3 regions of the Janibacter sp. CX7 genome follow, and region 1 is predicted to be linked to each of the others. Evidence: predicted binding sites of a transcription regulator. Region 1 holds the regulator's gene; each other region holds the start of a gene.
What was found. The regulator LexA, encoded in region 1, represses DNA repair genes until DNA is damaged. The targets are predictions, from matches to a motif close to TCGAACANNTGTTCGA.

Region 2: a site for LexA is predicted at 3,273-3,288, ahead of recA (recombinase RecA). Genes of this name have one in related genera too.
Region 3: a site for LexA is predicted at 1,919-1,934, ahead of NMQ01_RS00700 (HNH endonuclease signature motif containing protein). Genes of this name have one in related genera too.

What each region holds. Positions count from the first base shown of each region.
Region 1 is NZ_CP101464.1:1,144,610-1,150,049, forward strand. Features, by position in the region: gene NMQ01_RS05620 (DUF1611 domain-containing protein) at 1-14, shown strand, start outside; gene NMQ01_RS05625 (ABC transporter ATP-binding protein) at 14-1,663, shown strand; gene NMQ01_RS05630 (LysR family transcriptional regulator) at 1,593-2,507, opposite strand; gene NMQ01_RS05635 (NAD-dependent protein deacetylase) at 2,549-3,409, shown strand; gene lexA (transcriptional repressor LexA) at 3,384-4,133, opposite strand; gene NMQ01_RS05645 (LysM peptidoglycan-binding domain-containing protein) at 4,338-4,724, shown strand; gene nrdR (transcriptional regulator NrdR) at 5,009-5,440, shown strand, end outside.
Region 2 is NZ_CP101464.1:2,044,761-2,050,200, forward strand. Features, by position in the region: gene NMQ01_RS09985 (circularly permuted type 2 ATP-grasp protein) at 1-1,300, opposite strand, end outside; gene NMQ01_RS09990 (regulatory protein RecX) at 1,421-2,023, opposite strand; gene recA (recombinase RecA) at 2,029-3,099, opposite strand; gene NMQ01_RS10000 (ABC transporter permease) at 3,343-4,131, opposite strand; gene NMQ01_RS10005 (ABC transporter permease) at 4,128-4,961, opposite strand; gene NMQ01_RS10010 (ABC transporter ATP-binding protein) at 4,961-5,440, opposite strand, start outside.
Region 3 is NZ_CP101464.1:130,825-136,264, forward strand. Features, by position in the region: gene NMQ01_RS00690 (sigma-70 family RNA polymerase sigma factor) at 1-802, opposite strand, end outside; gene NMQ01_RS00695 (MBL fold metallo-hydrolase) at 899-1,837, shown strand; gene NMQ01_RS00700 (HNH endonuclease signature motif containing protein) at 1,938-3,530, shown strand; gene NMQ01_RS00705 (dihydrofolate reductase family protein) at 3,750-4,334, opposite strand; gene NMQ01_RS00710 (zinc-dependent alcohol dehydrogenase family protein) at 4,404-5,440, opposite strand, start outside.

The sequences.
Region 1 (5,440 bases):
CGCTGGCGTCCTGATGCCTCCGCTCCTGCGTGGCCCGCGACGGCTGCTCATGGCCCTGCTCGTCGCGACGTCGATCGCCCACACGGCGTGCGCGATCGGTGCGGGTCTGCTCGTCGGCGTGCTGCTGCGCGACGCGGGCCGGCCGGCCCGCGAGGTCGGCGTCGACGTCGCCGTGCTGCTCGGCGCCCTTGTCGGTCTCGGGGCCACGAAGTACGTCGAGCGGGTGGTCGCGGAGCGCCTCGGCCAGGACTACGTGCAGCAGATCCGCAGGGGTCTCGTCGAGCACGCGATGACCGCGGCGAGCGCTCCCTCGCTCGGCATCACCATCGCCCGCTCGACGAACGACCTTGCCAGCGTGCGCAACTGGGTCTCGCTCGGCATCGCCCCGCTCGTGGCCCTCGTGCCGCTCGTCGTGGGGTCGGTCGCCGCCCTCGCCGTCATCGCGTGGCCGCTCGCGCTCGCGCTCGCCGCCCCTCTCGGGCTGCTCGGGCTCGCGCTCGCCCGGGTCTCCGGGCCGGCCTTCGAGCGGGCACGGGACCTGCGTCGCCGTCGCGGGGCCCTCGCCGCCCGCGTCGCCGACACGGTGAGCGCCGCCCCCGGCATCGCGGCGGCCGGCGGGGTAGATCGCGAGCTGCGGGCCATCGACCGCTCGGGTTCGCGGGTCGTCGACGCCGCCGTGCACCGCTCGCGCACGGCCGGTCTGCTGGGGGCCTGTGCCGTCGTCGCACCGGTGGCGGGGTCGGCCGGCGCTGCCGCGCTCGGGGCCCTCGGCATCGTGCCGGTCGCCACCGTCGCCGTCGCGCTGACGATCATCGGCATCGTCACCGGCCCCGTCGGCGACGCGGGCCGGATCGTGGAGTACCGGCAGAACCACCGTGCCGCCCGCCGGATCATCGCGCCCCTGCTCGTCGAGACGGCTGAGACCGCCGCGGGCCCGGGGCCGGTCGCGCCGGCTCCCCTCGTCGACCCCGGGGTCTCCTCGGGTGGCCGCGTCGTCGTGCGCGGGCTGCGGGTCGACGGTCGCGAGCTGCCCGGCCTCGTCGCCGAGCCGGGGGAGCGCATCCTCGTGCGAGGGGCCTCGCCGGCCCACGCCCGTGAGGTGCTCGCGGCCCTCGCCGTGCCCGGCCGCTCGGGTGGGGGCAGCCTGTGCGTCGACGGCAAGGACCTCGCCGTCACCGGGCCGAAGACCCGCCGACGCCGGATCGGCCATGCTGCGGCCGGGGCCCGGCTCGAGCGTGGCCCGATCTCCCGGGCGGTGCGCTACCGCCGACCCGACCTCCCGGCGGAGGAGGGCACTTCGGCCCTGGCGGCAGTCGGTCTCGCGGAGCGGGTGGCTGCTCTCCCCGAGGGGGAGCGGACCTCCCTTCGTCGGGGTGGGGAGCCGCTCACCCGGCACGAGCGGGCCCGGCTGCACCTGGCGCGCGCCATGCTCGGCGAGCCGGCGCTGCTCCTGCTGGAGCACGTCGACGACGACCTGGGCACTCAGGGGAGAGCGCTGCTGCGCCGGCTGCTCGAGGACTACCCGGGCGTGGTGATCGTGGCCTCGGACCGGCCGCAGGAGATCCTCGCGCAGTGGCGCGACTGGACGGTGCCTACGCCGGCAGTGACGTCTCGGCCGCCGCGGTCAGCGCCTCGAGCGTCGTCGCCACTGCCGGCACCTTGAGCAGGTCCTCCGTCGTCACGACGTGGATCCGGCGCCGGGTCTGCGGGTCGAGGGGGCGGATGACGACGTCGTCGTTGGACGTCGCCGCCCGGATGAGGTCGGGGATCAGGGCGACGCCCAGACCGGCGGCGACGAAACCCTGGACGGCGACGTAGTCCTCGGTCTCGAAGGCGACCTTGGGCGCGAAGCCGGCGTCGTGGGCGATCTTGAGCAGGTGGCCCCGGCAGCGGGCGCAGCCGGCGATCCACTCGTCGTCGGTGAGGTCGGTCATCGAGACGACCTCGTGGTCGGCGAGCGGGTGGTGGCGCGGCAGGGCCACGCGCACCTCCTCGTCGAGCAGCGGGTGCACGACGAAGCCCTCGAGGTCCTCGCCCCGGGCCAGTTCGCTGCCGTCGTAGGAGAAGGCGACGGCGAGGTCGACCTCGCCGGCCCGCAGGGCCGCGAGCGACTCCGGCGGCTCGGCCTCGGTGAACTGCACGGACAGGTCGGGGTGCTCGGCGCGGACCGCCGCCAGGGCGCGGGGGACGAGCGTCACCGACGACGACGGGAAGGCCATGAGCCGCACCCGACCCGAGCGCAGCCCGGCGATCGCGGCGACCTCCTCCTCGGCGGCGTCGAGAGCGGCGAGCACGGGGGTGGCGTGGCGGGCGAGGACGGCGCCGGCCTCGGTGAGCCGAACGGAGCGACCGACCTTTTCGACGAGGACGGTGCCGGTGCGCTGCTCGAGGCGCTTGACCATCTGGGAGACCGCGGGCTGCGAGTAGCCGAGCGCGAGGGCAGCGGCGGTGAAGCTGCCCTCATCGGCGATGGCCCGCATCACGCGCAGCCCAGCGGCGTCGATCATGGGGCCCATCGTAGGTCGTCGCGCCGACCTAGGATCGAGGCATGCCAGACGACGTCGATCGGGTCGAGCAGATCGCGAGGGTGCTGCGCCATGGGCCGGCCCTCGTGCTCACCGGGGCCGGCATGTCGACCGAGAGCGGGATCCCCGACTACCGGGGCCCGGACGGGACGCGGCGAGTGACCCCGATGCACCTGTCGGAGTTCGTCGGGAGCAGCTCGGCGCGACAGCGCTACTGGGCGCGCAGCTTCGTCGGGTGGCGGCGGTTCCACGCGGCGCGGCCCAACGCCGCGCACCGTCTCGTGACCCGCCTGCAGGAGCTCGGGGCGGTGGGGCCGGTCATCACGCAGAACGTCGACGGCCTGCACCAGGCCGCCGGGACCCGCGACGTCGTCGAGCTGCACGGCAACCTCGTCGAGGTCGTCTGCCTGACCTGCGGGGCGCGCATCGACCGACCCACCCTCGATGCCCGGATGGCGGCGCAGAACCCCGGCTTCGACGTCGACAGCGACGAGATCCGGCCGGACGGCGACGTGCGGCTCGAGACCGTCGACGTCGAGCGCTTCGTCGCACCGGAGTGCGAGCGGTGCGGGACCGACATGCTCAAGCCGGACGTCGTCTTCTTCGGCGGAGCGGTCGCCAAGCCGCTCGTGCAGCACTGCTTCGACCTCGTCGACGCGGCGCCGAGCCTGCTCGTGCTCGGCAGCTCGCTGCAGGTGATGTCGGGGCTGCGCTTCGTGCGGCACGCCGCGAAGCGCGGGATCCCGGTCTCGCTCATCACCCGCGGTCCCACCCGCGGCGACGACCTCGTCGACCACCGCGTCGACGGGGAGCTGGGGGACTCCCTTCGCTCCCTCGTCGACCTCGCGGAGGTAGGCGTCAGAGACGCCGCAGCACCGCGGTGACCTTGCCGAGGATCGTCGCGTGGTCGCCGTCGATGGGGTCGAAGGCGGGGTTGTGGGGGAGCAGCCACACGTGGCCGTCCTTGCGCTTGAAGGTCTTGACCGTCGCCTCGTTGTCGAGCATCGCCGCGACGATGTCGCCGTTGTCCGCGCTCGGCTGCTGCCGCACGACGACCCAGTCGCCGTCGCAGATCGCGGCGTCGATCATCGAGTCACCGACGACCTTGAGCAGGAAGAGCGAGCCCTCGCCGACGATCTGCTTCGGCAGCGGGAAGACGTCGTCGACGACCTCCTCGGCGGTGATCGGGACGCCGGCGGCGATCTGACCCAGGACGGGCACGTAGCTCGCCTCGGGGCGCTCGTCGCCGGAGCCGGTCGGGTCGACGGGCTCGTCGTCGGGGCTCGCGCCGCCGCGCATGCCGGCCATGTCAGCGACCGACCCGGGGTCGGTCGGGGAGGGCTGGTCGTCGGGGGAGATGACCTCGATCGCGCGGGGGCGGTTGGGGTCGCGACGCAGGTAGCCCTTGCGCTCCAGGGAGGAGAGCTGGTGGGCGACCGAACTGGGGGAGGTGAGGCCCACGAGCTCGCCGATCTCGCGCAGGCTCGGCGGGTAGCCGCGGGTGGCGACGGCATTGCGGATCACCTCGAGCACCTTGCGCTGGCGCACGGTCAGCCCGTCGCCGGTGTCCCGCTGCGGGAGCTGGTGGATGTTGTCCTCGTCGCCCATCTCGACCCCTTCGTGCGTCCGCCGCGACACCGTTGTCGGTGGTCGCTGGTCAACTTCTCGCTGTGACCGACAGTAGGCCGATCGAACAGGCATTTCAAACATCTGTTCGAGCGTGTTGTTGATTTCCTTCGAACACCCGTGCTAGACATCGTACAGACGTTCTATCGAACACCGGTTCGACAGAGCCGCCACGAGGAGGACCGCATGACCGCTCTCACCGCCGCCCCCGCCCGCATCGACGTGCACCCGGCGCGCCCCGCGCGCTCGCGTCACCTCGTCTCCGTGCCCACCGGCGACGCCGTCCCGGAGCGTGCGACGACCTCCCTTCGCCTGACCCGTCGTGGGCGCCTGGCGATCACCGTGACCACCATGCTCGTCGCGAGCGTCGCCGGCGCCACGGTCGCCTTCGGCGGTCCGGCGACCACCCCGCAGCAGGTGACCGTCGAGCCGGGGCAGACCCTCGGGCAGATCGCCGAGGCCGAGCTCTCCCAGCTGCCCACCCGCGAGGCGGTCGCCCGCCTCCAGGTGACCAACGACCTGTCGACGAGCCACGTCCACGCGGGCCAGGTGCTCACCATCCCCGCGCCGTGAGGCGCCCCTGACACCCGGGCCCTTCGACCCGGCCCGGGCCAGCCATCGGCCGCCTCCGCAGCATGCGGGGGCGGCCGATGTGCCGTTCGTCGACGGTTCACGTGGGGGACTTGCGTCGAGGCTCACGGAGGGTTCTAATGGTCACTACATCTAGTGGTTACACGGTTGTCATTCGTCCACATCTAGTGCACAGGATGGGGCCAGTTCTCCACAGGTGATGGGGTTCCATCCCCAGACTCGTCCACCGCACCGTCCACAGGACGCACGAGCGAAGGGAGCACGGCGTGCACTGCCCGTTCTGCCGTCACACCGACTCCCGGGTCATCGACAGCCGCACGACGGAGGACGGCAGCGCCATCCGGCGCCGCCGTCAGTGCCCCGAGTGCAGCCGGCGCTTCACCACCCTGGAGAGCGCCAGCCTGACCGTCACCAAGCGCTCGGGTGCGGCCGAGCCCTTCAGCCGGGCCAAGGTGCTCGCCGGTGTCCGCAAGGCCTGCCAGGGCCGCCCGGTCACCGAGGACCAGCTCGCCATCCTCGCCCAGCGCGTGGAGGAGAGCATCCGCTCGCAGGGCAGCGCCGAGATCGACGCCCACGAGGTGGGCATGGCGATCCTGCCGCCGCTGCGCGAGCTCGACGAGGTCGCGTACCTGCGCTTCGCGTCGGTCTACCAGTCCTTCGACTCGCTCGAGGACTTCGAGACCGCCATCGAGCGCCTG
Region 2 (5,440 bases), 900 kb from region 1:
CGGGCAGGACCTCGACGTCCTGGCCGTCGTTGACGGCGAAGGGGCGCAGGTCGACGTGGCGCGGGCGCAGCTGACCGTCGATGAGCGTCGGCACCGTCGAGAGCTGGACGACCGGCTGGGCGATCCACCCACGCGGGTCGTCCTGCAGCTTGCCCCGCAGCTCGTCGAGCTCGGCTCCGGTGGCCTTGGGCCCGATGACCAGGCCCTTGCCACCCGAGCCGTCGACGGGCTTGACGACCATCTCGTCGAGGCGAGCGAGCACCTCCTGCAGCGCGTCGGGCTCGTTGCACCGGTAGGTGTCGACGTTGGGCAGGATCGGGTCCTCGTCGAGGTAGTAGCGGGTCAGGTCCGGCACGTAGGAGTAGACGAGCTTGTCATCGGCCACGCCGTTGCCGATGGCATTGGCCAGGGTGACCCGGCCGGCCCGCACTGCCGAGATGAGCCCGGTGACGCCGAGCATCGAGTCGCGGCGGAAGTGCACCGGGTCGAGGAAGTCGTCGTCGATGCGTCGGTAGATGACGTCGACGCGCTCCTCGCCGTGGGTCGTGCGCATGCGCACCTCGCCGCCGCGCACGACGAGGTCACGTCCCTCGACGAGCTCGACTCCCATCATCCGGGCGATGAGGGTGTGCTCGAAGTAGGCGCTGTTGTAGACGCCCGGGGTGAGCACGACGACCGTGGGGTTGGCCCGGCCCTCGGGAGCCGAGGCCCGCAGCGCGCGCAGCAGCATGCGGGGGTAGTCGTGGACCGGCCGGATGCGCATCGTCGCGAAGGCCTCGGGGAAGACATTGGTCATCGCCCGGCGGTTGGCGATGACGTAGGAGACGCCCGAGGGCACGCGCACGTTGTCCTCGAGGACGCGGAAGGTGCCCTCCTCGTCGCGGATGAGGTCGATGCCGCTGACGTGGGCGCGCACGCCACCCGGCGGCCGCAGCCCCGTGACCGCGCGGTGGTAGTGGCTCGAGGTGGAGATCAGCTTCCACGGGACGATGCCGTCCTCGACCGCCCGCGGCAGCCCGCTCGGCCGGCTGTAGATGTCGTCGAGGAAGGCCTCGAGGACCTTGACCCGCTGGGCCACGCCCTCCTCGACCGTGTGCCAGGCCTCGGCGTCGATGACGCGCGGCACCGCGTCGAGCGGGAAGGGCCGCTCCTCACCGGCGTGGTCGAAGGTCACGCCCTGCTCGAAGAACATGCGGGCCAGCGCGTCGGCCCGCTCCTTGAGCTCGTCGGGCGCCATCGCGCGCAGCGTGTGGTGGATCGGCTTGTAGGGCTGCCTGGGATCGCCCGCGTCGTCGAGCATCTCGTCCCACGCCGCACCGCGTGCGTATGTCCCGAAGAGAGAGTCGCTGTCAGTCACGACGCCCACCCTACGCACGCGACACCCCCTGTGGTGCGCACCCGAAGCCCCCGGCCGGGGCTGCTAGTCCCGCTGGTGCTCCGGCTGCGAGTCGAGGGCCTCGGTGATGACCACCCGGGCGACGTCGTGGCCATAGCCCTTGCGGGCGAGCAGGCCCGCCAGACGCCGGGTCTGGGTGGCCCGGTCCAGCCCGTGCATGGTGCGCAGCTTCTTCGCGACGAGCTCGTGCGCGCGGGCCCGCTCGGCCTCCGGGTCGACGTCCTCGAGCACCGAGGCGGCGAGCTCCTCGTCGACACCGCGCTTGCGCAGCTCGTGCGACAGGGCCCGTCGGGCGAGCCCACGGCCGGCCTGCTGGGAGCGCACGAGCGCCTGGGCGTAGGCCTCGTCGTCGACGAGACCGACCTCCTCGAAGCGGTCGAGGACCTCGCTCGCGACATCGGGCGGGCAGCCCTTGCGGGTCAGGGCGTCCTGCAGCTGCTTGCGGCTCTTGGGCGCGCCGGTCAGCTGACGCAGGACGACGGCTCGCGCGACCGCGTGCTCGTCGGCCTCGGGGTCAGCCTGCGGCCCCTGCGGGTCGGGCGGCGGGACGGACTCGATGGCGGAGACCGCCGCGCGCAAGCTCTCGAGCTGGCCCGCGGCGGTCTCGTCGTCGTGACGCTCCGGCATGACGATCAGAAGTCGACCGGGACCTCGGCCGGGGCCTCCTCCTCGACCTCCGGCTGCACGCCGATGCCGAGCTTCGTCTTGATCTTGGACTCGATCTCCTCGCCGAGCTGGGGGTTGTCCTTGAGGAACTTGCGGGCATTTTCCTTACCCTGACCCAGCTGGTCGCCCTCGTAGGTGTACCAGGCACCGGCCTTGCGGATGAAGCCGTGCTCGACGCCCATGTCGATCAGCCCGCCCTCGCGGGAGATGCCCTGGCCGTAGAGGATGTCGAACTCCGCCTGCTTGAAGGGCGGGGAGACCTTGTTCTTCACGACCTTGACGCGGGTGCGGTTGCCGACCGGCTCGGTGCCGTCCTTGAGCGTCTCGATGCGGCGGACGTCGAGACGGACCGAGGCGTAGAACTTCAGCGCCTTGCCACCGGTGGTCGTCTCGGGCGAGCCGAACATGACACCGATCTTCTCCCGGAGCTGGTTGATGAAGATCGCCGTCGTGCCCGAGGAGTTGAGCGCACCGGTGATCTTGCGCAGCGCCTGGCTCATCAGGCGGGCCTGCAGACCGACGTGGCTGTCACCCATCTCGCCCTCGATCTCGGCGCGGGGCACGAGCGCCGCGACGGAGTCGATGACGATGATGTCGAGCGCGCCCGAGCGGATGAGCATGTCGGCGATCTCGAGCGCCTGCTCACCCGTGTCCGGCTGGCTGACGAGGAGGGCGTCGGTGTCGACACCCAGCTTCTTGGCGTACTCGGGGTCGAGCGCGTGCTCGGCGTCGATGAAGGCGGCGATGCCGCCGGCCCGCTGGGCGTTGGCCACCGCGTGCAGGGCGACGGTCGTCTTACCGGAGGACTCCGGGCCGTAGACCTCGACGACGCGGCCGCGGGGCAGGCCGCCGATGCCGAGCGCGACGTCGAGGGCGATCGCACCGGTCGGGATGACCGCGATCGGGGGACGCACGTCGTCACCCAGACGCATGACCGCGCCCTTGCCGTGGGCCTTCTCGATCTGGCCCATGACGTTGTCGAGGGACTTGAGCTTCTGCTCGTGGAGCTTGCTGTCGATGGCGGTGACCTCAGCCATGCCACACCTTCCTTGTCATCGTGTCGTGCGCGTCCACCGGCGACCAGGTCCCACACGGTCGGACGTGTCGTGCTGTCTGGTCAGACGCTAGGAGCCGCCACCGACAACCGTCCGCAGCTGCCGTGGGGCTGTGGACACCGGCGCTGCCGGTCGGGCACCTGTGGACGACACTACCGAACACCTGTTCGAGACATGGGAGGTGACGCGCCGACACGCCGCGCACTCCTCCCCTTCGTCCCTACGTCAGGACCGCAGGAGGGTCTCGATCCGCCGCGAGGTCGCCCAGATACCCACCGCACCGAGGACGACGAGGTAGGCGACGTGCCACAGCAGGCCCCACCCGACCTCGCCGAGCATGAGCCCGCGCTCGAGCGCGACCCCGTGGTAGAGCGGCGTCGCCTGGACGATCGGCTGCGCCCACCCCGGATAGGTCGCGAGCGGGAAGAAGGTCGCCGAGAGCAGGAAGAGCGGCTGGATGACGAGCATGACCCAGTCGAAGTCGACCCACGAGCGCATGAAGGTCGTCGCGAACATGCCGACGGCCGAGAAGGCCAGCCCGATGAAGACCGCCGCGGGCACCGCGAGGAGCGACCACCACGACTCGACGACGCCGACCGCGAGCGCCACGAGGTAGAAGACGAGCGCGTAGACCCCGCCCCGGATGAGCGACCAGACGACCTCGCCGACGGCGATGTCGCGCGGGCCGAGCGGTGTCGCGAGCATCGCGTCGTAGATGCGGGCGTAGCGCAGCTTGAAGAAGACGTTGAAAGTCGAGTCCATGATCGCGCCGTTCATCGCCGACGCGGCGAGCATGGCGGGCGCGACGAAGGCCGCGTAGCCGACCTCCTGCCCGCCGTCGGTCACGACGACGGGCACGAGCGACCCGACCCCGATGCCGAGGGAGAGCAGGTAGAAGACCGGTTCGGCGAAGCCGGTGACGAAGGCGGCCCACTGGCGCCGGAAGCCGACGACATTGCGCTCGACGACCGAGCGCCACATCGCCAGGCCGGGCGTGAGGACACCGGTGCTCACGAGACGAGCCTGCGGGTCATGCCGGTGCGGGCGTAGACCCAGCCGGCGCCGACGAAGAGCACGAGCACCGCCAGGTGCACGAGGTCGACGGGGGCGAAGCTCCCGTGGGCCGCGGCCCGGCACAGCTCCACGCCGTGCCACAGCGGGGTCACCCAGGCGAGTACCTCGAGGACCAGCGGCAGGCGCTCGACGGGGAAGAAGGCGCCCGAGAAGAGCATGAGGGGCGTGATGACGAGGCGGTAGACGACGTTGAAGGCGGAGTCCCCCTTCGCCCGGGCCGTGAAGCCGAAGAGCGGTACCGCGAAGGCCAGCGTCACGAGGACCCCGATCGGCACGGCGAGCAGCACCCACCACGACGTGAAGCTGCCGAAGAGCGCGGCGACGAGCACGAAGGCGGCCGCGGCGAACCCGCCCTGCGCGGCGATGACGCCGAGGTGACCGAGGAGGAGGTCGCTCACGGTGAGCGGGGTGGCGAGCATCGAGTGGTACATGCGGTTCCACGTGAAGAGCCCGTAGACCGGGTAGGTCGACTCGCTCACCGCGGTCATCATCGCCTGCACCGCGATCATCGCCGGCGCCACGAAGAGCAGGTAGGGCACGCCGTCGACCCCGCCGGACGCGTCGTCGACGAGCGAGCCGAGCCCGATCCCCATGGCCAGCAGGAAGAGCAGCGGCATGACGAAGCGGCTGAAGACCGACCCCATCCACGTACGCCGGTAGACGAGACCGAAGTAGCCGGCCACCGCCGCCACCCGCTCCGCCGGACGAAGGGGGGACCGCTCGCCGTGCACGTGGCGCCCGGTGGGGGCCGTCGTCTCCACGGTCGCCATCAGTCGACGAGGGTGCGGCCGGTGAGGTGGAGGAAGACGTCCTCGAGGCTGGAGCGCCGCACGATCGAGGAGACCGGCTGCAGACCGCGGGCGTGGACCGCCTCGAGGGCACCGTCACCGTGGTCGGTGTAGACGAGCAGGCGGTCGGGCAGGGCCTCGACGCGCTCGCCGACGCCCTCGACGAGGTCGGCGGCGTGCAGGTGGTCGTCGACCGGCAGGCGCAGCTCGAGCACCTCTCGCGTGGAGTGGGTCTCGATGAGCGAGCGAGGTGAGCCCTCGGCGACGATCCGGCCACGGTCCATGACGACGAGTCGGTCGCACAGCTGCTCGGCCTCGTCCATGTAGTGCGTCGTGATGATGAGCGTGACGCCCTGGCGCTTGAGGCGGAAGAGCCGGTCCCAGAGCACGTGCCGGGCCTGCGGGTCCAGGCCGGTCGTCGGCTCGTCGAGCAGGAGGATCTCGGGGTTGTTGATGAGCGA
Region 3 (5,440 bases), 1.0 Mb from region 1:
GCTCGAGCACCTCGGGCGCGGCGCGGAAGGTGATGCCCTGCACGACGCCGTCCACGACGTCGAAGTCGAAGAGCACCCTGGCCTCGCCACGGTGGAACCACGCGGCGCCGGGACGCTCGTCGACGAGCACGGCGAGTGCTGCGTGGGCGCTGCCGTTGAAGAACTCGGCGATCTCCCGTCGTCCGTCGACCCGCTCCGGCGTGCCGCTCGCGACGGCGGCGGCGTCGGCCGTGATCGTCGCGTCCGGTGCGAGCAGCCGCAGAAGGGAGTCGAAGTCGCCCTCGCGCGCGGCCGCCATGAAGGCGTCCACGACCTCCCAGTCGGCCCTCTCTGACCCCCGCCCCCGCACCTTCCCCCGCGCCCGCGAGGCGAGCTTGCGCGCCGCGGCGGGTGTCGTGCCGAGGATCGCGGCGATGGTCGCGAAGTCGAAGCCGAAGCTGTCGTGCAGCACGAAGGCGACCCGCTCACCGGGCGAGAGCCGGTCGATGACCGCCTGCAGCGCGACCCCGACGGTGTCGGCCATGACGACGTCGTCGGCGATGTCAGGTGCGGTCTCCGTGGGCTCGATCTCGCTGTGCGGCACCGGGGTTCGTGACTTGAGCCGGTCGAGGCACAAGCGTGTGGTCACCGTCGTGAGCCAGGCGGGCAGCGACTCGATGTCGGTGTCCGTACCGTGCAGCCGCAGCCACGCCTGCTGCACGACGTCCTCGGCCTCGGCGTGGTCACCGAGGACGCGCGTGGCCAGGCCGACGAGCCGTGGGCGCTCCGCCTCGAAGTCCTCTGCCTGCTGTGCCGGGTCCATGACCGCTCCTCTCGGGTCGATGCTGTCACCGATCTGACGACGCGGGCACCACGGATGTGACCGCCCCCCTTCGCCGGGCCTGTATAGCCTGACCGGATGCGTCTGAAGCCCGGCCGACCGGACATCACCACCTACGACTCGCGCCTCGACGTCCCGGCCGCTGGGGAGGGCGCGCTGGCGGTGACCTTCATGGGCGTCTCCACGCTCCTCGTCCAGGACGGCGAGTCCGCCGTGATGACCGATGGGTTCTTCTCCCGGCCCGGTCTGCTCCAGGTGGGTCTGGGCAAGGTCGCGCCGTCCGTCGAGCGCATCGATGCCGCCCTGGACCGAGCCCTCGGCGATGCGGGCCTCGACGGGCTGGACGCGGTCGTCCCCGTCCACACGCACTACGACCACGCCCTCGACTCCGCCGTCGTCGCCGAGCGCACGGGTGCCCTGCTCGTCGGCGGCGAGTCGACGGCCAACCTGGGCGTCGGCGGAGGTCTCGACCGGGAGCGCATCCGGGTCGTCGCCTCCGGCGACTCCGTGGAGTGCGGTGCCTTCTCCCTGACCTTCGTCGCGTCGAGCCACTGCCCGCCGGATCGGTACCCGGGCGACATCGACGCCCCGGTGACCCCACCGGTCAAGGTCGGTGCCTACCGCTGCGGTGAGGCGTGGTCGATCCTGCTCACCCACCGCAGCGGCCGGACCGCCCTGCTGCAGGGCAGCGCCGGGTACGTGCCGGGCGCGCTCGCCGGTCTCGACGCCGAGGTTGCCTACCTCGGGGTCGGGCAGCTGGGGGTGCAGCCACAGGACTACATCGAGGCCTACTGGGAGCACACGGTCCGCGCCGTGGGGGCCCGCCGGGTGGTGCTGACGCACTGGGACGACTTCTTCCGTCCCCTCGACCAGCCGCTGCGCGCCCTGCCCTACGCCGGTGATGACCTCGACGTCACGATGAGCGTTTTCGATCGCCTCGCCGACGAGGACGGCGTCGCCCTCCACCTGCCGCGGCTCTGGGAGCGCGAGGACCCGTGGGCGGGCCTCGGCGGCTGACGTCGCACGGGCCAGTTGTCCACAAGCTCGCGGCGAAGTTCCTTGAATTCACAGGGCCCAGAGGGTTCCCCAGGCCTCAAGTCGAACGTATGATCGAAGCATGTCAGAGGCGACGCAGTGGGGGGATCTGGGGCTCGTGTCGGGCCTGCGGGACTCGGTGCGCGCCCTGACGATCGCCGCCCTCGAGATGCCGGATCTGTGGCAGGCGCCCGAGGAGGAGCTGGCCGACGGGCTGGCCGCGATCGGTCGGGCCCGGGCGGTGCTCGAGGCGGCCGAGGTGGCCCTCGTGCGCGAGGGCATCTCGCGGGGTGTGCCGCAGCGGCAGTCGTGGTCGGACACCGACTGGGTCGGGGTCAGCGAGGGCCGGTCGGCGCCGCGGCCGGCGGTGCGTCATGTGGCGTCCGTGGTGCGGGTGGCCAGGGCGGGTCTGCGGGCCGGCTCCGCGCTCGTCGACCCCACGCACGACGACGAAGGGGGCGGCGCCCCCCTTCGCCCGGAGGCACCCGAGCAGGTGGCTGGGGAGTCGGAGCCGGGAGCAGGGGAGTGGGGTGAGCGGCCGCCGCCGGCCGGCCTCGCCGGGGTGCTCGCCGACCTCGAGGGTGGCCAGCTGCCGCTCGGCAAGGCCGATCAGCTGGTGCGCTTCCACGACGGGGTGCGGCGGGTCGCCGACCCGGAGCTCCTGGAGGCGGACCTGGGGGTCCTGCTCGATGCAGCGCGTGACGAGGTCGTGCGCACCGGCCCGGGTGGGCGGATCTCGGCTCGGGTCCCGGGGCTCGACGAGCGCGGGCTGGCGACGGCGATCACGCAGACGACGCGGATGCTGCGTCCGGCCAAGGACCTCGCGGCGGATGACGAGCGGGCCAGGTCGGCGCGGTCGTTGACGAGTCACACCGATGCCAGCGGGCTGACGCGCTACAAGCTCGTGCTCGACGCCGAGGGCGCGGCGATCGTCGACGCGGCGGTGGCGGGGTTGTCGAAGCCGGTCAAGGGCCCCGACGGTGAGCGTGACCCGCGGCCCCCGGCGCGGCGCCGCGCCGATGCCCTGGTGACGGTCGTGGGTCGTGGGGTGTCCAGCCCGGGTGAGGTGGGCACGAGCGACAAGGCGCAGGTCATGGTGACGATCTCGATGACCTCGTTGCTGACGGCCACGGACGGGACCTGCGGGGTGTGCGGGTCCCGCCGACCGGGTGGCGCCTTCGGGCCGACCGGCATGCCCTTCAGCGACACGCATCCCTTCGGTCACCGCGCGGATCTCGGCGGCTGTGGCGACGCACCCGGCTCGAAGGGGGTCGGGCTGGGTGCCGGAGGAGTCGCCGGTGGCGGTCACGCCGGCGGGGTCACGGCCTCGGGCGCGGTGCTGTCCCCGGCGAGCGTGCGCAAGCTGGCCTGCGAGGCAGGGGTCATCCCGGTGATGCTCGGCAGTGACGGCGAGCCGCTCGAGCTGGGCCGCGCCACGCGGTTCTTCACCCCCGGGCAGAAGCGGTTGCTGTGGTTGCGGGACGGTGGCTGCACCTTCCCGGGGTGCACGATGCCCGCGCACTGGACCGACGCGCACCACGTGCAGTACTGGTCGCTGGGTGGGCGCACGGACATCGGCAATGCGGCGCTGCTGTGCGAGCGGCACCACACCCGAGTGCACCAGCAGGAGCTGACCTGCACGATCCGTGACGACGGGGTGACCTGGCACCTGTAGCCACCCCGCCCCGCGCCCGACCCCGGCCCGGGTCGGGCGCCTCCGCACGCCCCGCGTCCGAGTTCAACAGCCAGGGACGTCGCATTTTCCTTGAGGTCGTGCGAAGTCGGGGGAGGGGCGTCGCATTTCCTCAAGGTCGTGCGGCCCGCAGCCGGAGAGGAGCGCCCAACTCTGCAAGACCCTAGGGTCTTGCAGAGTTGTGCGCCCGGACTTGCCCGGCTACGCCCTTCGCTCGCAGGTGATGACCTGCACGCCGCTGGCGAGGCCGACGACGTCGACGGTCTCGAAGAGCGTGGGGGCGAAGCCCCCGTCGAAGAGCGGGACCCCAGAGCCGATGACCGAGGGGTTGAGCTTGATGACGAGCCGGTCGATCTCCGGCAGCAGGGTGTGGGCGAGGCGGCCGCCGCCGACGAGCCAGATGCCCAGGCCGTCCTCGGCCTTGAGCTCGCGCACCCGGGCGAGCGGGTCATCGGAGACGACCTCGACAGCCGCCGCGGGCGCGGACCCGAGCGTCGTCGACACGACGAGGTGCCGCAGGTGCGGGTAGGAATCGTCGATGCCGGCCGCGAGCCCGATCTCGTAGGAGCGCCGTCCCTCGATCACCGTGTCGAAGACCCGGCCCGGCTCGGTCAGACCCATCGCCTCGCGGGCCGGTCCGGGCAGCGTCTCCGGGTAGTGGGTCGCGATGAACTCGACGAGGTCCGGCGTGACCGCCATGAAGTCCTCGCCGCTCGGGTCGCCGCCGTCCGGCCCCGCGATGAAGCCGTCGAGCGTCGCCGCGACGTAGTAGGTGAGTGTGCGCATGGTGCCCCTTCCGTCAGGCGGCACGCTACGGGCCGAAGGGGGGTGTGTCGCAGCGAATTTCGCCCCGCCTCAGCGCGACGGGTCGATGATCGTCATCCCCGCGACGTTCGCCCTGTCGAAGCCCGGCAGCAGCGCCGCCGCCTCCTCGAGACCGACGACCCGCTCCACGAGGCGCTGCGGGGCGAGGTCGCCGGAGTCGATGAGCGCGAGCATCCCCGGGTAGTCGACGGCGGCCATGCCGTGGCTGCCGAGCACGTCGATCTCCCACCCGATGACCCGCGCCATCGGCACGCGCGGGTGACCGTCGACAGGCGGCAGCAGGCCGACCTGGACGTGCCGACCGCGTCGCCGCAGGCTGAGCAGCGCTGTGGCACAGGTCTGCTCGCTGCCCACGGCGTCGACGGCGACGTGCGCCCCGCCGTCGGTCAGCTCCATGACAGTGGCCTCGACATCCGTTGCCTCGCCGTGGGCGCCAACCGCGAGCACGGTGTGCTCCGCGCCGAGCTCGGCCGCGACGGCCAGCGCTGCCGGGTTGCGGTCGACCGCGATGACCCGTGCGCCGAGCGCCCGGGCGATCATCACCGCGCTCAGCCCGACGCCGCCGGCGCCGACGACGGTGACCCATTCCCCCTTCGTCAGGCGGGCGCGGGCGACGAGGGCCCGGTAGGCGGTGGCGAAGCGGCACCCCAGACTCGCCGCGGTCGCGAAGTCCACCGACTCGGGGAGAGCCACGAGGTTGGTGTCGGCAGCGTGCAGCACCACCTGCTCGGCGAAGGACCCCCAGTGCGTGAAGCCGGGCTGCTCCTGGTCGGGGCAGACCTGCGCCTCGCCGGCCGCGCACCACGAGCACCGGCCACAGCCGCAGACGAAGGGCACGGTCACCCGGTCGCCGACCCGCCACCGCTGCACGCCGGCACCGACCGCGCTCACGACCCCCGCGAGCTCGTGGCCCGGCACGTGCGGCCAGGTGATCCCGTCGTCGTGGCCGGCCCAGGCGTGCCAGTCGCTGCGGCAGAGCCCGGTCGCCCGCACGTCGACGACCACCCCACCGTCAGGGGCGAAGGGGGCCGACACCTCCCTGACCTCGGGCTGGGCTCGGACCTCAT